Alloalcanivorax dieselolei B5: one gene and its partner. The protein of the gene in region 1 interacts with the protein of each later gene in a pairwise test. Links are inferred from orthologs where the notes say so. Each region holds a gene or a part of one and is shown in the gene's direction. Other genes may lie near its edges.

What was found.
Region 2: the proteins of gltA (region 1) and yegS interact in binary tests that used the Escherichia coli proteins (3 or more experiments, as listed by UniProt). The link is inferred for Alloalcanivorax dieselolei B5 from one-to-one orthologs.

Annotation. Positions count from the first base shown.
Region 1 is NC_018691.1:2,982,791-2,991,323, forward strand. What follows is about bases 3,808-6,768. They hold gltA (citrate synthase), read left to right. Parts: upstream 3,808-4,625; coding sequence 4,626-5,912; downstream 5,913-6,768. Other genes in these bases: sdhC (succinate dehydrogenase, cytochrome b556 subunit), read right to left, coding at 3,808-3,943; B5T_RS13290 (AAA domain-containing protein), read right to left, coding at 5,993-6,768. Outside these bases: B5T_RS13260 (2-oxoglutarate dehydrogenase E1 component), read right to left, coding at 1-152; B5T_RS13265 (succinate dehydrogenase iron-sulfur subunit), read right to left, coding at 687-1,403; sdhA (succinate dehydrogenase flavoprotein subunit), read right to left, coding at 1,416-3,191; sdhD (succinate dehydrogenase, hydrophobic membrane anchor protein), read right to left, coding at 3,195-3,575; more of sdhC, read right to left, coding at 3,569-3,807; more of B5T_RS13290, read right to left, coding at 6,769-8,533.
Region 2 is NC_018691.1:4,086,213-4,094,589, forward strand. The notes cover bases 3,496-6,300. They hold yegS (lipid kinase YegS), read left to right. Parts: upstream 3,496-4,341; coding sequence 4,342-5,259; downstream 5,260-6,300. Other genes in these bases: B5T_RS18215 (TetR/AcrR family transcriptional regulator), read right to left, coding at 3,496-3,846; B5T_RS18220 (DUF2061 domain-containing protein), read right to left, coding at 3,923-4,135; B5T_RS18230 (DUF2721 domain-containing protein), read right to left, coding at 5,260-5,652; tnpA (IS66-like element accessory protein TnpA), read left to right, coding at 6,057-6,300. Also shown: B5T_RS18205 (DNA polymerase III subunit chi), read left to right, coding at 1-263; B5T_RS18210 (valine--tRNA ligase), read left to right, coding at 326-3,142; more of B5T_RS18215, read right to left, coding at 3,163-3,495; more of tnpA, read left to right, coding at 6,301-6,440; IS66 family insertion sequence element accessory protein TnpB, read left to right, coding at 6,437-6,772; tnpC (IS66 family transposase), read left to right, coding at 6,847-8,377. UniProt on the Escherichia coli protein: In vitro phosphorylates phosphatidylglycerol but not diacylglycerol; the in vivo substrate is unknown.

The DNA of each region.
Region 1 (8,533 bases):
ACGCTGGGGAGTTTTTCAAAGTAAGCGCGCCAGTCTTCCGGCACGGAGTTGGGATCTGTCAGATAGGATTCGTACAGTTCATCGACATAGGCCATGTTGGCGCCCCCAAGATGGGAGGACTGCCATTGGCGCTGCATGGAACTGTCTTGCATCGTCGCTCGTTCCTTAGCCGGGAGCCTGTCACGCCTGTGGCATGAGATGGTGCTGTGACCACAGGGAGGATGACCCTGTTCCCGAGCTTTCAATGTGTCCGGAGCGGCTGCCTTTTAAGCGCCACTCCACCCTGCTGCGTACACCGATTCCGGGGTTTCCGGAACCGGCCGATAGTGTAGTACGTTTGTGAGGCTTTTGTTAGAGCCGGTTTGGGGCGGCCCGGCGGCCCGTACCCTGCCAACCGGCCTGTTCAGCCCCCAACGCTGTCCGACTTATCGACCTTTTGGGGAAGAACTTCAATGCCACCAAGGTCGAGTCTGTTTATCGGGGCTGTCGCGGCGATTTCAAGCTTATCCGAAGCACACCGGATTGGCCCCCGGGGGTCGCATTCAGATACAAAAAATCGTCTGGAACGATTTTTGACATCGCGCCAGCGATGGCCCGCCAGGGTGGCCGCCATGGACGGTGGCCACAAAATCGCCGGACACCACACCCACAAAAAAGGCGGCCGTGGCCGCCTTTTCTGGTCCGGGTCAGATGCCCCGTTCCAACAGCATGGAACGGATATGGCCGATGGCCCGGGTCGGGTTGAGCCCTTTCGGGCACACGCTGACGCAGTTCATGATGCCGTGGCACCGGAACAGGCTGAACGGGTCGTCCAGCCGGGACAGGCGCTCTTCGGTGGCGGTGTCACGGCTGTCCGCCAGGAAGCGATAGCCCTGCAACAGCGCCGCCGGCCCCAGGAACTTGTCCGGGTTCCACCAGAAGCTGGGGCAGCTGGTGGAGCAGCAGGCACACAGAATGCACTCGTACAGACCGTCAAGCTTGGCGCGGTCCTCGGGGGACTGCAGGCGCTCGATGGCCGGTGCCGGCGTGCTGTTCTGCAGGTACGGCTGCACCTTCTCGTACTGGTTGTAGAACATGGTCATGTCCACCACCAGATCGCGCACCACCGGCAGTCCCGGCAGCGGCCGCAGCACCAACGCTTTTTTACCTTCTTTAACGCCAGGCGCCACGGAAGACAGCGAAGTGATACAGGCCAGACCGTTCTTGCCGTTGATGTTCATACCGTCGGAGCCGCACACGCCTTCGCGACAGGAGCGACGGAACCCCAGGGACGGGTCCATCTCCTTCACCAGGTTGAGCACGTCGAGCACCATCAGGTCCTTGCCCTGGGTGTCCACGTCGTACTCTTTCATGGTCGGTTCGCGGTCGGTATCCGGGTTGTAGCGATAGATACTGACTTTCATTGCAGCTCTCCGTTAGTAGGTCCGCGCCTTGGGCTGGAAGGTATCCACGGTCTTCGGCTCGAAATTCACCGCACGCTTACCCAATTGCTTGGTGAGCGGATCGTAGATGGAATGGCACAGCCAGTTCTCATCGTCACGGTCCGGGAAGTCGTAACGGGCGTGAGCCCCACGGCTTTCCTTGCGGCCTTCGGCAGCGATGGCGGTGGCTTCGGCCACTTCCAGCAGGTTGTCCAGCTCCAGCGCTTCGACCCGAGCGGTATTGAAGGACTGACTCTTGTCCTCCAGATGAGCCTTGGCGACACGCTCACGCAGATCGGCCAGTTTGGAGACGCCTTCATGCATGAGATCACCCTTGCGGAATACACCGAAGTGATTCTGCATGGTGCTTTGCAGTTCCTTGCGCAAACTGGCCACGGATTCGCCACCCTGGGAGTCGTCCCAGCGACGCACCCGGCTCAGGGCCTGGTCGATATCGTCGTTGCTCGGCTCGTACTGGGTCATGCCCTGGCGCAAGGCATCTTCAATGAAGAGGCCGGCGGCGCGACCGAACACCACCAGGTCGAGCAGCGAGTTGCCGCCGAGACGGTTGGCACCGTGCACGGACACACAGGCCACCTCGCCCACCGCGAACAGGCCGTTGACGAACTGCTCCTGGCCTTCGTGGCCGGCGCTCAGTTTGATCGCCTGACCATGCACATTGGTGGGGATACCGCCCATCATGTAGTGACAGGTGGGCACCACCGGAATCGGCTCCTTCACCGGATCGGTGTGGGCGAAGGTGATGGCCAGCTCACAGATACCCGGCAGGCGGCTGTGCAGCACTTCCTCGCCCAGATGATCGAGCTTGAGGAAAACGTGGTCACCATCCGGACCGGCGCCACGGCCGTCCAGGATTTCCATCATCATGGAACGGGCGACAACGTCCCGGGACGCCAGGTCCTTGGCGTTGGGCGCATAGCGCTCCATGAAGCGCTCGCCGTCCTTGTTGATGAGGTAACCGCCCTCACCCCGGCAACCTTCGGTCACCAGCACCCCGGCGCCGGCGATACCGGTGGGGTGGAACTGCCACATCTCGATGTCCTGCACCGGCAGACCGGCACGCAGGGCCATGCCGACACCGTCACCGGTGTTGATCAGGGCGTTGGTGGTGGAGGCGTAAATACGGCCGGAACCGCCGGTGGCGAAGACCGTCGCCTTGGCTTTGAAGAATACCGTTTCGCCGGTTTCGATGCAGATGGCGATAACGCCACAGACATTGCCCTGACCATCCTTCACCAGCTCGGCGGCGTACCACTCACTGTACACCTGGGTGCCGTTCTTCAGGTTCTGCTGATACAGGGTGTGCAGCAGCGCGTGACCGGTGCGGTCGGCGGCGGCACAGGTCCGGGCGGCCTGACCGCCCTCGCCAAAGTTTTTCGACTGACCGCCGAACGGGCGCTGATAGATCCGGCCTTCCTCGGTACGGGAGAACGGCAGCCCCATGTGGTCGAGTTCGAACACCGCTTCCGGGCCGACCGAGCACATATATTCGATGGCGTCCTGGTCACCGATGTAATCGGAGCCCTTGACCGTGTCATACATATGCCAGCGCCAGTCGTCATTGGGATCGGCGGAGGCAATGGCACAGGTGATACCGCCCTGGGCGGACACCGTATGGGAACGGGTGGGAAAGACTTTGGAAATCAGCGCGGTCTTGAAACCGGACTGCGCCATTTGCAGGGACGCGCGCATGCCGGCGCCGCCGCCACCTACCACGATGGCATCAAAGGTAATGGTGCGAATGGACATGGATCAAGCGCCTCCCCAAATCGTTACCAGGCCCCAAAGGACGTAGACCATCAGTAGCAGAGCAATCACCATCTGCACGACAAGGCGTACACAGGTGGCGGATTTGCCCAGGGTCATGCCGGTGAGATAGTCGGTGGTCACACCCCACAGACCGACCCAGGTGTGGGCGGCCACGGAAAGTACCAGCAAGGTGGTGGCGATTTGCATTGGCACGGAGCCGATGAAGGCCTTCCAGGTGCCATAGTCGAGATTCGGCTGGGCGATCAGATAGCCCAACATGCCGATGAAGTACACGCCGATAACAACGGCGCTGACGCGCTGAATCAGCCAGTCGTACAGGCCGTTACGGCCCAGACTGGTGACGCTGGTTACCCGGGTTACCATATCCAAGCTCCTGTCAGTACAACGAGAACGGCGGTGATGATGAACACCGACTTGGCGCCACGCCGTCCGCCTTCCAGGGTCTCACCTATCCCGGCGTCCATGAACAGATGCCGGATACCGGCCACCAGGTGATACAGGATCGGAGTGAGGATGGCCCACACGACCAGTTTGGCCAGGGGGGAATCAAGGAGCTGTTTCAGGTCCGCAAAGCTCTCCGGGGACGCCACGGAACGATCCAGCATCCACAGCAATATCGGCAACGCCACGAAAATGGCGACGCCGGTAATCCGGTGAGTGATGGACGCAATGGCGGTGACCGGGAACTTGATCGTCGATAGATCGAGATTGACGGGTCTTTTGTCGTTCACGGTAGCCTACACTTTTGCCGGGCTCCGGGCAGGCCGGAGCGGTTGTCGGGAACTTGGCATCACCGATGTCGTCTCAACATGAAGACTGGCGGCGAATCCGGTGATACCAGGGCCGGGGTGAAGCCCGTATTCCGGGAATCCATGACCAAGTCCGTTGCGGTCGGCGGTCGCCGGAATGCACTAACGACACCACCGCTGTCATCCACGGGTTAGGATGGCGGCGTGGTCGGTTGTGTATTCCCTGACAACTCCCGAATCAAGGGGCGGCGCCTGTCATTGCGCTTATACTGCTCGGCATCACGCCACCACCTTGCTGTGCCGCAAGGGACTCGGTCAGAGGCTCCCTTGCGGGCGGCAGTATATCGCCGCGCCGACGGCAAAACAAACGCCAACTGGCGGAAAACAGGCTAACGCTTTGTTTTATATAGGCACTTTTACATCAACCACCTTGCCATTCCAGGGCAAATGACGGTATTGCGCGCCGTAACAAGCTGTTTACCCTGCAAAAGACACCTTTTCTCATGGCCCCTTCTTCGTTGACAAAGACAGGCCAAAACTTTAACGTCCCCCGCGCTCTGGAGGACCTTGGGGGACCTTTGAACAGCCGCTGCTCGGCATCGCCGTCCGGACGCTGTCCACAGGTTCCGCTGCTGCTCCCTCTATACACCGAGGAGAAATTCCCATGACCGAGAAGAAAGCCATTCTCAAGGTAGAGGGCCGGGAGGATCTGGAACTGCCGATCCATACGCCGACCCTGGGCCAGGACGTCATTGATGTGTCCTCCCTCACCGCCAATGGCATCTTTACCTTCGACCCGGGCTTTACGTCCACCGCGTCCTGCGAATCCAAGATCACTTACATCGACGGCGAGAAAGGCCAGCTGCTGCACCGCGGCTACTCCATCGAGGAACTGGCTTCCAAGTCCGACTACCTTGAAGTGTGCTACCTGCTGCTCAACGGCGAGCTGCCGAGCGCCGAGCAGAAAGCGGAATTCGTCAGCACCGTGAAGAACCACACCATGGTGCACGAGCAGATTCGCAACTTCTTCAATGGCTTCCGCCGTGACGCCCATCCGATGGCGATCATGTGCGGCGTGGTGGGTGCCCTGTCCGCGTTCTATCACGACTCGCTGGACATCAATGACTCCACCCATCGTGACGTCACCGCGTTCCGTCTTATCGCCAAGATGCCGACCATCGCGGCCATGTGCTACAAGTACGGTCTCGGTCAGCCGCTGATGTACCCGCGCAACGATCTGGGTTATGCGGAAAACTTCCTGCACATGATGTTCGGCAACCCCTGCGAGGACAGCGAGATCAGCCCGACCCTGGCCCGCGCCATGGATCGCATCTTCATCCTCCACGCCGATCATGAGCAGAACGCGTCCACTTCCACCGTGCGTCTGGCCGGTTCTTCCGGCGCCAACCCGTTCGCCTGTATCGCCGCCGGCATTTCCGCCCTGTGGGGTCCGGCTCACGGCGGTGCCAACGAAGCGGTGCTGAAGATGCTGGAGGAAATCGGCGACGTTTCCCAGATCGAGACGTTCATCGCCAAGGCGAAGGACAAGAACGATCCGTTCAAGCTGATGGGCTTCGGCCACCGGGTGTACAAGAACTACGACCCGCGTGCCACCGTGATGCGCGAATCCTGCCACGAAGTGCTGGCCGAACTGGGCGTCAACGATCCGCAACTCGAGCTGGCCATGAAGCTCGAGGAGATCGCCCTCAACGACCCGTACTTCAAAGAGAAGAAGCTGTTCCCGAACGTGGACTTCTACTCCGGGATCATCCTCAAGGCGATTGGCATTCCGACCAGCATGTTCACCGTGATCTTTGCGCTGTCCCGTACCGTGGGCTGGATCGCGCACTGGAACGAAATGATCTCCAATCCCTACAAGATCGGTCGTCCCCGCCAGCTCTACACCGGCGAGACCGAGCGCTCCTTCGTGCCGGTCAACGAGCGCAAGTAAGGCACCTCCAGACACCTCGGTGTCAATCAAAAACGCCGGCCCTCGGGCCGGCGTTTTTGTTGCTGGAGCGAGTGACGTTATTAACGCTGGTACAACGACACCCTGTCCGCCAGTTTCAGCACATCATCCAGCGCCCCTTGCAGACCGGAATCCTCCTGTCGCAGCAACGCCAGCTCTTTCCCCAACCGGCTCAATGCCTCCACCGCGGCGCGGCAGGCGGCCAGACGCGCATCGATATCGGCGTCGATGTCCTCGTCCAACTCACGAATCCCTTCCAGCAGCACGCAGGCGCCTTCCAGTTCGGCCAGCGCCGCGCGCTGCAATTGCTCCACACCGTCATGGTAACGCTGGTAGGTCAGTTCGGTGGGCAGGAAGCGCTGATCCAGCCAGTGCAGCACCTGGCCATGCACTTGCTCCAATTCACCCAGCAACTGCTGCAAGCGGGGCGCCTCCAACACTTGCAGCCGCCAGCGAAGGGAATGATAAGGACGAGCACTCACCGGCTCGGCATCGCAGAGCGCCAAACGCCCCTGTAACTGTTCCAACACCACGTCCCGGCGATGACTCCAGTCCAGGGCACTGACCGGAAACAATGCCAGCCCGGCCCGTTCCAACAGTCGATAGCGCTGCCACTGCCACGCCTCGCCTGCCTCCCCCACACCGATCACATCGATGGCCAGGGCGCCGCCGGCATGGCGCACCAGCAGATCCAGGGATTGGCCGGCGAACACGTAATCCAGCTCGCAACGAGCCCCCCACCCTTCCAGCACCCCGACCAGTTCCCGCCGCAATGCTTCCACCGCTGGCGAGGCGCTGATGGCAATGTCATTTTGCTGTGCCACCGTGGCCACATAGCGGGCCAGCAATCCCTGTGGCCGCTCATCCAGAGCCCCCTCGCCGACGAACAGCCATTGCCGGTGGCGCACCCGGGTCACCGCCACATTGAACACATCGGGCCGTTCCAGGTAGCGCCAGGCCGCCGCCGACCGTCCCGGATAAACGCCGGTGGCGACCAGCATGAAATCCCGCTCTTCCCCCTGGAAGGCGTAAGGCGTGCCAACACGAAGATTGTGGCGCCCCAGCGTGGCCAGCTCGAAGCGGTCCAGCAGCCGGTTTTCCAGCACCGTGGCCAGCGCCCGAGACATCGCCACCACGCCGATCCGCGGGCAACGGTCGTCCGGCAAATCCCGGCACGCCTCGACCAACCCCTGCAACCGCGCCATCACCAGGTCCACTTCGGCCAGATTCACGGTGTCCTTCAGCGTCACCGGACAGCTCTCCAGCCGCAACGGCTGATCCGACTCACGATCATCCAGGCGGGTCAGCACCTTGAGCCGGTTTGAATAGAACTCCGCATTGCTGAAGCGGATCAGCGCCGGATGGCTGCGGAAGTGCTCATCGAGGAACGCCACCGCCTCCTGGCTGGCCACCGCGTCCAGGGCGTAATCCAACAGTGAGCGGTCACGGTAATCCAGGTCCAGCGGCGCCTCGGTGACAGCGTGCTGAATCGACAATGCCTGCTGACGGTCACGGGCGAGAAAGGAGAAATGGCGCAGCTGTTTCGGGTCCCCCACCACCACCGCCCGGCGTGCCCGTTGCAGCGCCGGCAGCGCCAATGGCAGATTGCATTGGGTGGCCTCGTCCATCACCACCAGATCAAATACCGTTTCATTGACCGGCAGGCTTCGGCTCAGAGCGTGAGCGGACACCACCCACACCGGGAAAGTGCTGGTCAGCAGCGACCAGTCCAGTTTATCGAAGCGGTCCTGGCGCAACGCTCCGCTACGGGAACGCAGCGCCCGCGACAAGGTGCTCAGTTGATTGCGACGCTGACGCAACAGCGTCGCCAGATTGTCGTTGGCACCGGCTTCCAGGGTATGCCGGGCCAGCTCCTGGTGCGCCTCCACCGACGCCTGTAACTGCTGCCATTGTTGCGCCAGCGTCGGTTGCGCCAGTAAGCGCCGGCTCGCCCACCAACGCCGCAGTTGAGCCCAAAGCCCACCGGTGCGCGCGCCGGCCCGTTCCGCCCGGCGCAAATCCCGGCGGAATCGCCGTTCCAGCTCCCGGTAGGCCCGGGTCGCCGAGTCCATCCGTTTTAACAGAGCCGGCCGTTGCGGCTCCGGCGCCAGCGCCATTTCCCCGGACAGCCAGTAATCCAGCCGTTCCAGCAAGTGCTTGCGATGGTCACCGCGACCGGCACGCAGAATCAGATCCCCGGCCTCGCCGAACAGACCATCCAGTTTGCCGCGCACCACATCGGCGGCATGTTCGTTACTGCATACGATGAGCACCGATTCGCCACGCATGACCCGATCCACGGTGAGGCAGGACAGCGTATAGGTCTTGCCGGTACCGGGCGGGCCGTTGATCACGCTGAGCGTTTGCGAGGCGGCGTTTTGCAGGGTCTGTTGCTGGGCATGGGTGAGACTGGCCGGCAGGGTGTCCGGCTCGGCCGCCCGCACCTGTTCCGGTGCCGGCACCGGCTCTCCCAGCACCTGCCGCAAAGGCGGCGACAAAGGAACCTCCCCCCCGGCCAGTCGCTCCAGCTCGAACAGCACACTGCGCTGCAAAGGCGAGCGGGCCGACAACCAGACCACGCCCGCCGGGGTATAGCGTGGACG
Region 2 (8,377 bases), 1.1 Mb from region 1 along the record:
TCTGGGCGCAGCCGGCTTCGGGCTTCCTGCCCCATGCCCTGCTCGGGGAGAGCCCGGCACCGGTGGTGCTGGGCTTTGGCGACGACCCGGGCGGCCACCACGATGTGCTGATCAACCTGGCGGCGGCGGTACCGGACTTCGTCACCCGCTTCGAACGGGCCGCCGAGATGATCACCGGCGACCCGCAGCAGCGCGAGGGCGGCCGTGAGCGGTTCCGTTTCTACCGGGAAAGGGGCTTTCCACTGAAAACCCACAACCTCTGACGGCAGGCCCCGGTTCCGGTATAATCCGCCTTTCGTTTTTGCGATGAAAGACAGCGGAGATCATGGACAAGACCTACCAACCCGATCGTATCGAGCAGGCCTGGTACAACACCTGGGAGGATGCGGGCTATTTCCGCCCTTCCGGCCAGGGTGATGCCTATTCCATCATGATCCCGCCGCCCAATGTGACCGGCAGTCTGCATATGGGCCACGCGTTCCAGGACACCATCATGGACACCCTGATCCGGTTCCGCCGGATGCAGGGACGCAACACGCTGTGGCAGGTGGGCTCCGACCACGCCGGCATCGCCACTCAAATGGTGGTGGAACGGCGTCTGGCCGCCGAGGGCAAGAACCGCCACGATCTCGGCCGCGATGCTTTCATCGAGAAAATCTGGGAATGGAAGGCGGAGTCCGGCGGCACCATCACCCGCCAATTGCGCCGCATGGGCGCCAGTGTCGACTGGACCCGTGAGCGCTTCACCATGGACGAAGGCCTGTCCAACGCAGTGCGCGAAGTGTTCGTGCGCCTCTATGAGGAAGGCCTGATCTACCGGGGCAAACGTCTGGTGAACTGGGACCCGGCCCTGCATACCGCGATCTCCGATCTGGAAGTGGAAAACAAGGAAGAGCAGGGCCACCTGTGGCACTTCCGCTATCCCCTGTCCGATGACTCCGGCCATCTGGTGGTGGCCACCACCCGCCCGGAAACCATGCTCGGCGACACCGCCGTGGCGGTGCACCCGGAGGATCCGCGCTATAAGGACCTGGTTGGCCAGACCATCCGCTTGCCGCTGGCCGACCGCGAGATTCCAATCATCGCCGACGACTACGTGGATCCGGACTTCGGCTCCGGCTGCGTGAAGATCACCCCGGCCCACGACTTCAACGATTATGAAATGGGCAAGCGGCACGACCTGCCGATGATCAACATCCTCACCATCGATGCCCACCTCAACGACCAGGTGCCGGCAGCCTATCGCGGTCTGGACCGCTACGAGGCACGCAAAAAGGTGGTGGATGATCTGGATGCCCTGGGTCTGCTGGAAAAGGTCGACGATCACACCTTGCAGGTACCTCGTGGCGACCGTTCCGGCGTGGTCATCGAGCCCTACCTCACCGATCAGTGGTTCGTGGCGGTGGAAAGCCTGGCCAAACCGGCCATCCAGGCGGTGGAAAACGGCGACATCCAGTTCGTGCCCAAGAACTACGAGAACATGTACTTTTCCTGGATGCGCGACCTGCAGGACTGGTGTATTTCCCGGCAGCTGTGGTGGGGACATCGCATTCCCGCCTGGTACGACGAGGACGGCAAGGTCTATGTGGGACGCAGCGAGGAGGAAGTCCGCACCGCCCATGATCTGGATGATCGCCCGCTCAGCCAGGACGAGGATGTGCTGGATACCTGGTTCAGCTCCGCGCTGTGGACCTTCTCCACCTTGGGCTGGCCGGAACAGACCGAGGAATTGCGTACCTTCCATCCCAGCAGCGTGCTGGTCACCGGCTTCGACATCATTTTCTTCTGGGTCGCGCGGATGATCATGATGACGCTGAAGTTCACCGGCGAAGTGCCCTTCAAGAAGGTCTACGTGCACGGCCTGGTGCGGGACGCCGAAGGCCAGAAGATGTCCAAGTCCAAGGGCAATGTGCTCGATCCGCTGGATTTGATAGACGGCATCGACCTGGACAGCCTGGTGGAGAAACGCACCCGGGGACTGATGCAGCCGCAGAAGGAAAAGCAGATCAGCAAGCGTACCCGAGCGGAATTTCCCGAAGGCATCAACAGCTACGGTACCGATGCGCTGCGTTTCACCTTCCTGTCGCTGGCCTCCACCGGCCGTGACATCAAGTGGGACATGGGCCGCGTCGAGGGCTATCGCAACTTCTGCAACAAGATCTGGAACGCCGCCCGCTATGTGATGATGAACACCGAGGGCCAGGACTGCGGTGTGAATGAGAAAGGGAGGGAAGTCAGCTTGTCACTGGCGGACCGCTGGATCGTCTCCGCGTTGCAGCGGGCCGAGCGCGAAGTGACCGAGGCGCTGGATCAGTTCCGCTTCGATGTCGCCTCCCACGCCGCCTACGAATTCATCTGGAACGAGTACTGCGACTGGTATCTGGAGTTGTCCAAGCCGGTGCTCTACAGCGACGATTATTCCGAAGCGGAGAAGCGCGGTACCCGCCGCACCCTGGTGCGGGTGCTGGAAGCGATTTTGCGCATGGCGCATCCGTTCATGCCGTTCATTACCGAGGAAATCTGGCAGAAGGTGGCACCGCTGGCCGACAAGGCACCGGCCGCGGATGCGGGTAAAGCGCCTGCTGCGGATACAGGTATAGAGAACGCCACCATCATGCTGCAGCCCTACCCCCGGCCCGAGCAAGACAAGGTGGATGAACAGGCCGAGCAGGACATCGAGTGGATCAAGGCGGTGATCACCGCGATCCGGAATATCCGCGGCGAAATGCGCATTCCCCCCAGCCGCACCCTGGATGTGTACTTGCACAACGGCAAGGACGAGGACCAGCGCCGCCTGCAAGCCAACCATAATTTCCTCTGCCGTCTGGCCAAGTTGGACAGCATCAGCTGGCTCAACGCCGACGATTCCGCGCCGGCCTCCGCCACCAGCCTGGTCGGCGACATGGAAATCCTGGTGCCCATGGCCGGCCTGATCGACAAGGACGCGGAAATCGACCGCCTCACCAAGGAAGTGGACAAGCTGCGCAAGGAGGTAGGGCGCGCGGAAGGGAAGCTGAAAAACCCGGCCTTTATCGACAAGGCGCCGGAAGCCGTGGTCGCCAAGGAAAAAGCCAAACTCGACGACTACCGTTCCCAGCTTGCCCGTCTGGAAGATCAGTTGGAAAAGATCAAGTACCTGTAACCTAACCGCCCGGCCCCGGGTCAGGAGTGCCGCTTCAGTGCCCCTGGAGTGGCTTCCTGGCCCAGGATCACCGATTCCGCGATCCCGATCATGGTGCGCTGGCAAAGATGCAGCCGCTCCTCGCTGAACTCCCCGCCTTCGAAGACATAAAGCGAATAGCTTTCCAGAATCCACAGCATGGTCCGCATCACCAAAGGGTCAAAATCACGGCCGGTGAGCCGGTTGATTTCGGCGGTGAGCACTTCGGCGGCAATGGTCTGCGCCCGGTCCCGATGCGGCGCCAATGCCGAGTTGGAGCTGCGCGCCTCTTCCATCATCAGTTTGATCACCGGCCCCATGCTGATGTGGTAGTCGAAGTAGACCTTGGTGGTGTTGTGGATGATTTGCTGCACGGAACGGGCCTGACGCATTTCGTGATGGAAATGCAGCAGCATATTGTCGATGAAGATGCGGTAGATATTTTCCAGCACATCCACCTTATTGCGGAAATACTTGTAGAAAGTGCGCCGTGACACATTCGCCGCACTCAACAGATGTTGCACCGTGGTGCGCTCGACACCGCGCAGGGCGAATACCTGCACGGAATGAATCAAAATTTCCGCCCGCGCCGGCGAGCGTGGGCCCCCTTCGTCCTCGGCATGAGCGTCCAGCACCTGATTAACCACCTGGCGGATGGCGTCCAGATCATCCCCTTGATTCCACACAGTAACTTATCCTTTGTTTTTGTTTACCGGGGCGTAGCTTAAACCAAGCCCCTGAACCCAGTAAACAAAGGGTCTATCAGGCAGCCAGAGCAGCCTTCTCCTCTTCCCGAGGAACCCGGCGACGCTGCCAGCGTTTCCAGATCTTCTCGTGGAAGTGGTAAGCCACCGTGTTCACACAAGGTTCCACCATCGCCGTGGCGCCACCGATGCGCCAATCGCCGGTCATGGCCCACACCACAAGAAACGCCACACTGATGTGCATAATGCCGAAACTGAATGTCTTTACCATGGGACACCTCCGCCTTTATATGTACATGATAACCATTCTCGAAAATACAAAAAGGAAGATGGTGTTATTTGGTTAATAGTCTTAGGCTATGATCAGGCAGGCGTAATGGCGAGACCAGCGGTTCCGTCGAAGCCAATCTGGAATAGAATGAGTGGCGAGCCATCCGGCAACTCGGTGGCTTTTTTTGTCCATTGCAAGGAGTGCCGATGGTAAGTGCCAAAGCTCTTTTGATCCTTCACGGTAAACAAGCCACCAATGATGAGGTGCGTCAGGCGGTCATGGCCCGCCGTGAACAAGGGCACCAACTCGATGTTCGGGTCACCTGGGAAGGCGGAGACGCCGAAAGGTATGTAGAGGAAGCATTGAACGCTGGCTACGACACCGTCATTGCAGGCGGCGGCGATGGCTCGGTGCGCGACATCACCGATACCCTGATGAAAAACGGCGGCGGGGCCAACCTTGGCATTCTACCGTTGGGGACCGCCAACGACTTCGCCACCGCCGCGAACATTCCCGTGCCGCCGAAAGACGCTCTGGCGCTGCTTGACCAGCCCGCGACCGCTATCGATGTGCTCGAAGTCAACGGCCATTACTTTCTCAATATGGCCACCGGTGGCTTCGGCACCGAAGTGACCACGGAAACCTCGGAGGAGTTGAAGTCCATGCTGGGTGGCGCCGCCTACCTGCTCACTGGCCTGACCCGCTTCACCGAGATCCGATCCGCGCAAGGCCATTTCCGGGGCCAGGACTTTGAATGGGAAGGCGAGTTCATGGCTCTCGGGGTCGGTAACGGACGGCAGGCGGGAGGCGGCCAGAAACTGTGTCCGGATGCCGTGATCAACGACGGCCTGATGGACGTGGCCATCCTGCCGGCACAAATGGACTTGATGTCCGGACTCCGTGGCCTGTTCAGCTCGGATGATGGTGCCAATGGAAACAATGGAAACGGTGAGCAGGAAGGCTTGTTCGTCCGCGCTCGCCTCGCGTCCATGGAGATACGCACCCCCGAGGCAATGTACCTGAATCTGGATGGCGAACCCCTGGAGGACACTCACTTTCATATAAAAGTGCATGCCGGCGCGCTCAGGGTTCACCTGTCACCCGATACGCCCCTTCTTTCCTGATCAGGGCCTGGGGCGTCTCAGTGCCTCCAACTGCACATTGAGCGCATTGGTGGAGATCAGCACCTCCCAAAGCGAAAAGATCAATGACAGTGACAGACTGATCAGGCTGGCTCCAAACAGCACCACCCCCGGCATTTCCTGATGCAGATAGAGCGCGAACATGGACAGAGTACAAAGCAGGAAGCTGAGTACCCCCGCCACCTGCATCCGCTGAGTCAACACGACCCGCCTGTGCAGCAGCTCAATCTGGCGCGTGGCGACTTCCTCATGCTGAGCTTTCTCTTCATCGGCCAGTTTTCGGATCAGCTGCGCCAGGACCAGAAAACGGTTGGTGTAAGCCAGTAGCAGCAGGGAAATAGCAGGAAAAAGGAGCGCGGGAGTGGTCAGAGACATGAGCGGCTCTTTGCGGTTGCGGTGGGATTTACTTTAACGGATCCGCAGGAAATCCGTCAGTCTTCCTGGCGCGGGCACGGAAGGCCCGTTCTGATTGAGTTAGAGGAGCGGGAGGGGGGGCGAATGGAAGAACGCACAGCCAAACGCCCTGTCAGAATACTGACAGGGCGTTTTGTATTTAAGAGCCCTTGTGCCCTCTGGGTATGACGATGACCTACAATGTGTGGCGAGCATGCTCGCCATCCCTTCGGGACGCCTGCGGCGCACCAAGCCCGCACCGGAGGAGCAGGGCTTGTCACATGGGCCCAGAAGTAGGGACAGGGTAAGCGTCCGGCGACCCCATCTTGAGTCGACGGTTGCGGCCTTCACGATAGTGTCCACTTATTTCTTAGTGGACACTATCGATGGACCCGTTAAGCGTATCTCAGCCCCAACCTCAACCACGACGTCGCCGTCACTTCTCCCGTGAGTTCAAGGCGCACATCGTGGCCGCCTGTCAGGAACCGGGCGTGTCCGTCTCCCGGATCGCCCTGGACAACCAACTCAACGCCAACCTGGTCCGCCGCTGGATCCGTGAAGCCGAGCAAGCCGGCCAGACAATAACGTCACCCGCGTTTATGCCCTTGGCGGTACCGGTGGCGTCGAGCCCTCCTGACCGGTCTTGCGCCAAGGAGTCGGGTAACCGCATCCGCATTGAAGTGCCCCGCTCCGGCGGACCGGTCATCGTGGAATGGCCCGCCGAGCAAGCCCATCAGTGCCTGGCCCTGTTACGCGAGCTGCTGCGATGATCCGCATCGACGAGATCTGGCTGGCCACCGCGCCACTGGACATGCGCGCCGGACCGGACAAGGCCCTGGCCCGGGTGATCCAGGTGTTCGGTGCGGCGAAGCCACATCAGGCTTACCTGTTCGCCAACCGCCGGGGCAACCGCATGAAAGTGCTGATCCACGACGGCTTCGGTATCTGGCTGTGCGCCCGCCGGCTCCATCGGGGCAAGTTCCACTGGGGTGACGCTTGGCGCGGCGATCAGTTGCGCCTGAATGAAGAACAACTGGCCGCCCTGGTGCAGGGCCTGCCCTGGCAGCGACTGGGCGACGAGGCCGTGATCTCGGTGCTGTAACCACACCTCGTTCCCGTTGGCTATACGCCCAACCTCCAATCGCCCACCGGGCGCTGGCTTGGCATACTGTCCGCATGACCTCGCGCCCTGACCTCAACGCCCTCTCTCCCGACCAACTCCGTGCCCTGGCCACCGAGTTGTTCGATCACTTGGAGAGCAAGGATCGGGTCCTCGCCCAAAATGACCGGACCCTCAGCCAACAAGAAAAAGCGATCCGTCACCGCGACGCGGTGATCGAGAAACAGGCCCACGAACTGGCGCTGCTCAAGCGCCACAAGTTCGCCCGGCGCAGCGAGCAGTTCAAGGGCGTGCAGGGCCAGTTGCTTGACGAACTGATCGACGCCGACCTGGCCGCCATGGAGGCGGAGCTGGCCGAGTTACTTCCAACGCAGGCGCCCCCCGCCGCTGCCAAGCAACAGCCCAAGCGCGCCCCGCTACCGCCCCAACTGCCCCGCACCCTGATCCACCATGAACCCGAGGATACGCAATGCCGCTGTGGGTGTGCGCTCAAGCGCGTCGGCGAGGACATCAGCGAGAAGCTGGACTACGTGCCGGGCGAGTTCACGGTGGAGCGCCATATCCGGGGCAAGTGGGCCTGCGAGCAATGCGAGACCTTGATCCAGGCGCCGGTGCCGAGGCAAGTCATCGACAAAGGCATCCCGACGTCTGGGCTGCTGGCCCAGGTGCTGGTGGCCAAGTACGCCGATCATCTGCCCCTGTACCGCCAGGAGCGCATCTTCGGCCGGGCCGGTCTGGCGATCCCCCGTTCCACCCTGGCCGAGTGGGTGGGCACCTGCGGTGTGTGGTTGCAGCCACTGGTGGATGCGCTCAGAGCCCAGTTGCTAGCCCAGCCGGTGCTGCACGCGGATGAAACGCCGGTAGCGATGCTGGCACCGGGCAAGAAGAAAACCCACCGGGCCTATGTGTGGGCTTACTGCAGCACCTCGTTCTCTGAACTGAAGGCCACGGTCTACGACTTCGCGCCCAGCCGGGCGGGCGCACACGCCCGCGCCTTCCTGGGGGACTGGCATGGCAAGCTGGTGTGTGACGACTACGCTGGCTATAAGGCGGGCTTCGGCGAGGGCATTACCGAGATCGGTTGCCTGGCGCACGCCCGTCGCAAGTTCCACGACCTGCACGTGGCCAACAAGAGTGAGCTGGCCGCCCAAGCGCTGGAGTCCATCGGTGCGCTGTACGGGATCGAGCGAGAGGCGAAGGATCTGCCGGATAAAGACCGCCAGCGCTTGCGCAACGAAAAAGCCCGGCCCATCGCCGACGCCCTGCACCAATGGATGATCTCCCGACGGCAAAAAGTCCCGGACGGCTCGGGTACGGCCAAAGCCCTGGACTACAGCCTGAAACGCTGGGCGGCGCTGACGCGCTACCTGGACGATGGCGCGGTGCCGATCGACAACAACCGGGTGGAAAACCAGATCCGCCCCTGGGCGCTGGGGCGCAATAACTGGCTGTTCGCGGGCTCTCTGCGCAGTGGTCAACGTGCGGCCGCCGTCATGAGCCTGATCCAGTCGGCGAAGCTGAACGGCCACGATCCTTATGCGTATCTGAAGGATGTGCTGGCTCGGCTGCCGACGCACAAGAACAACG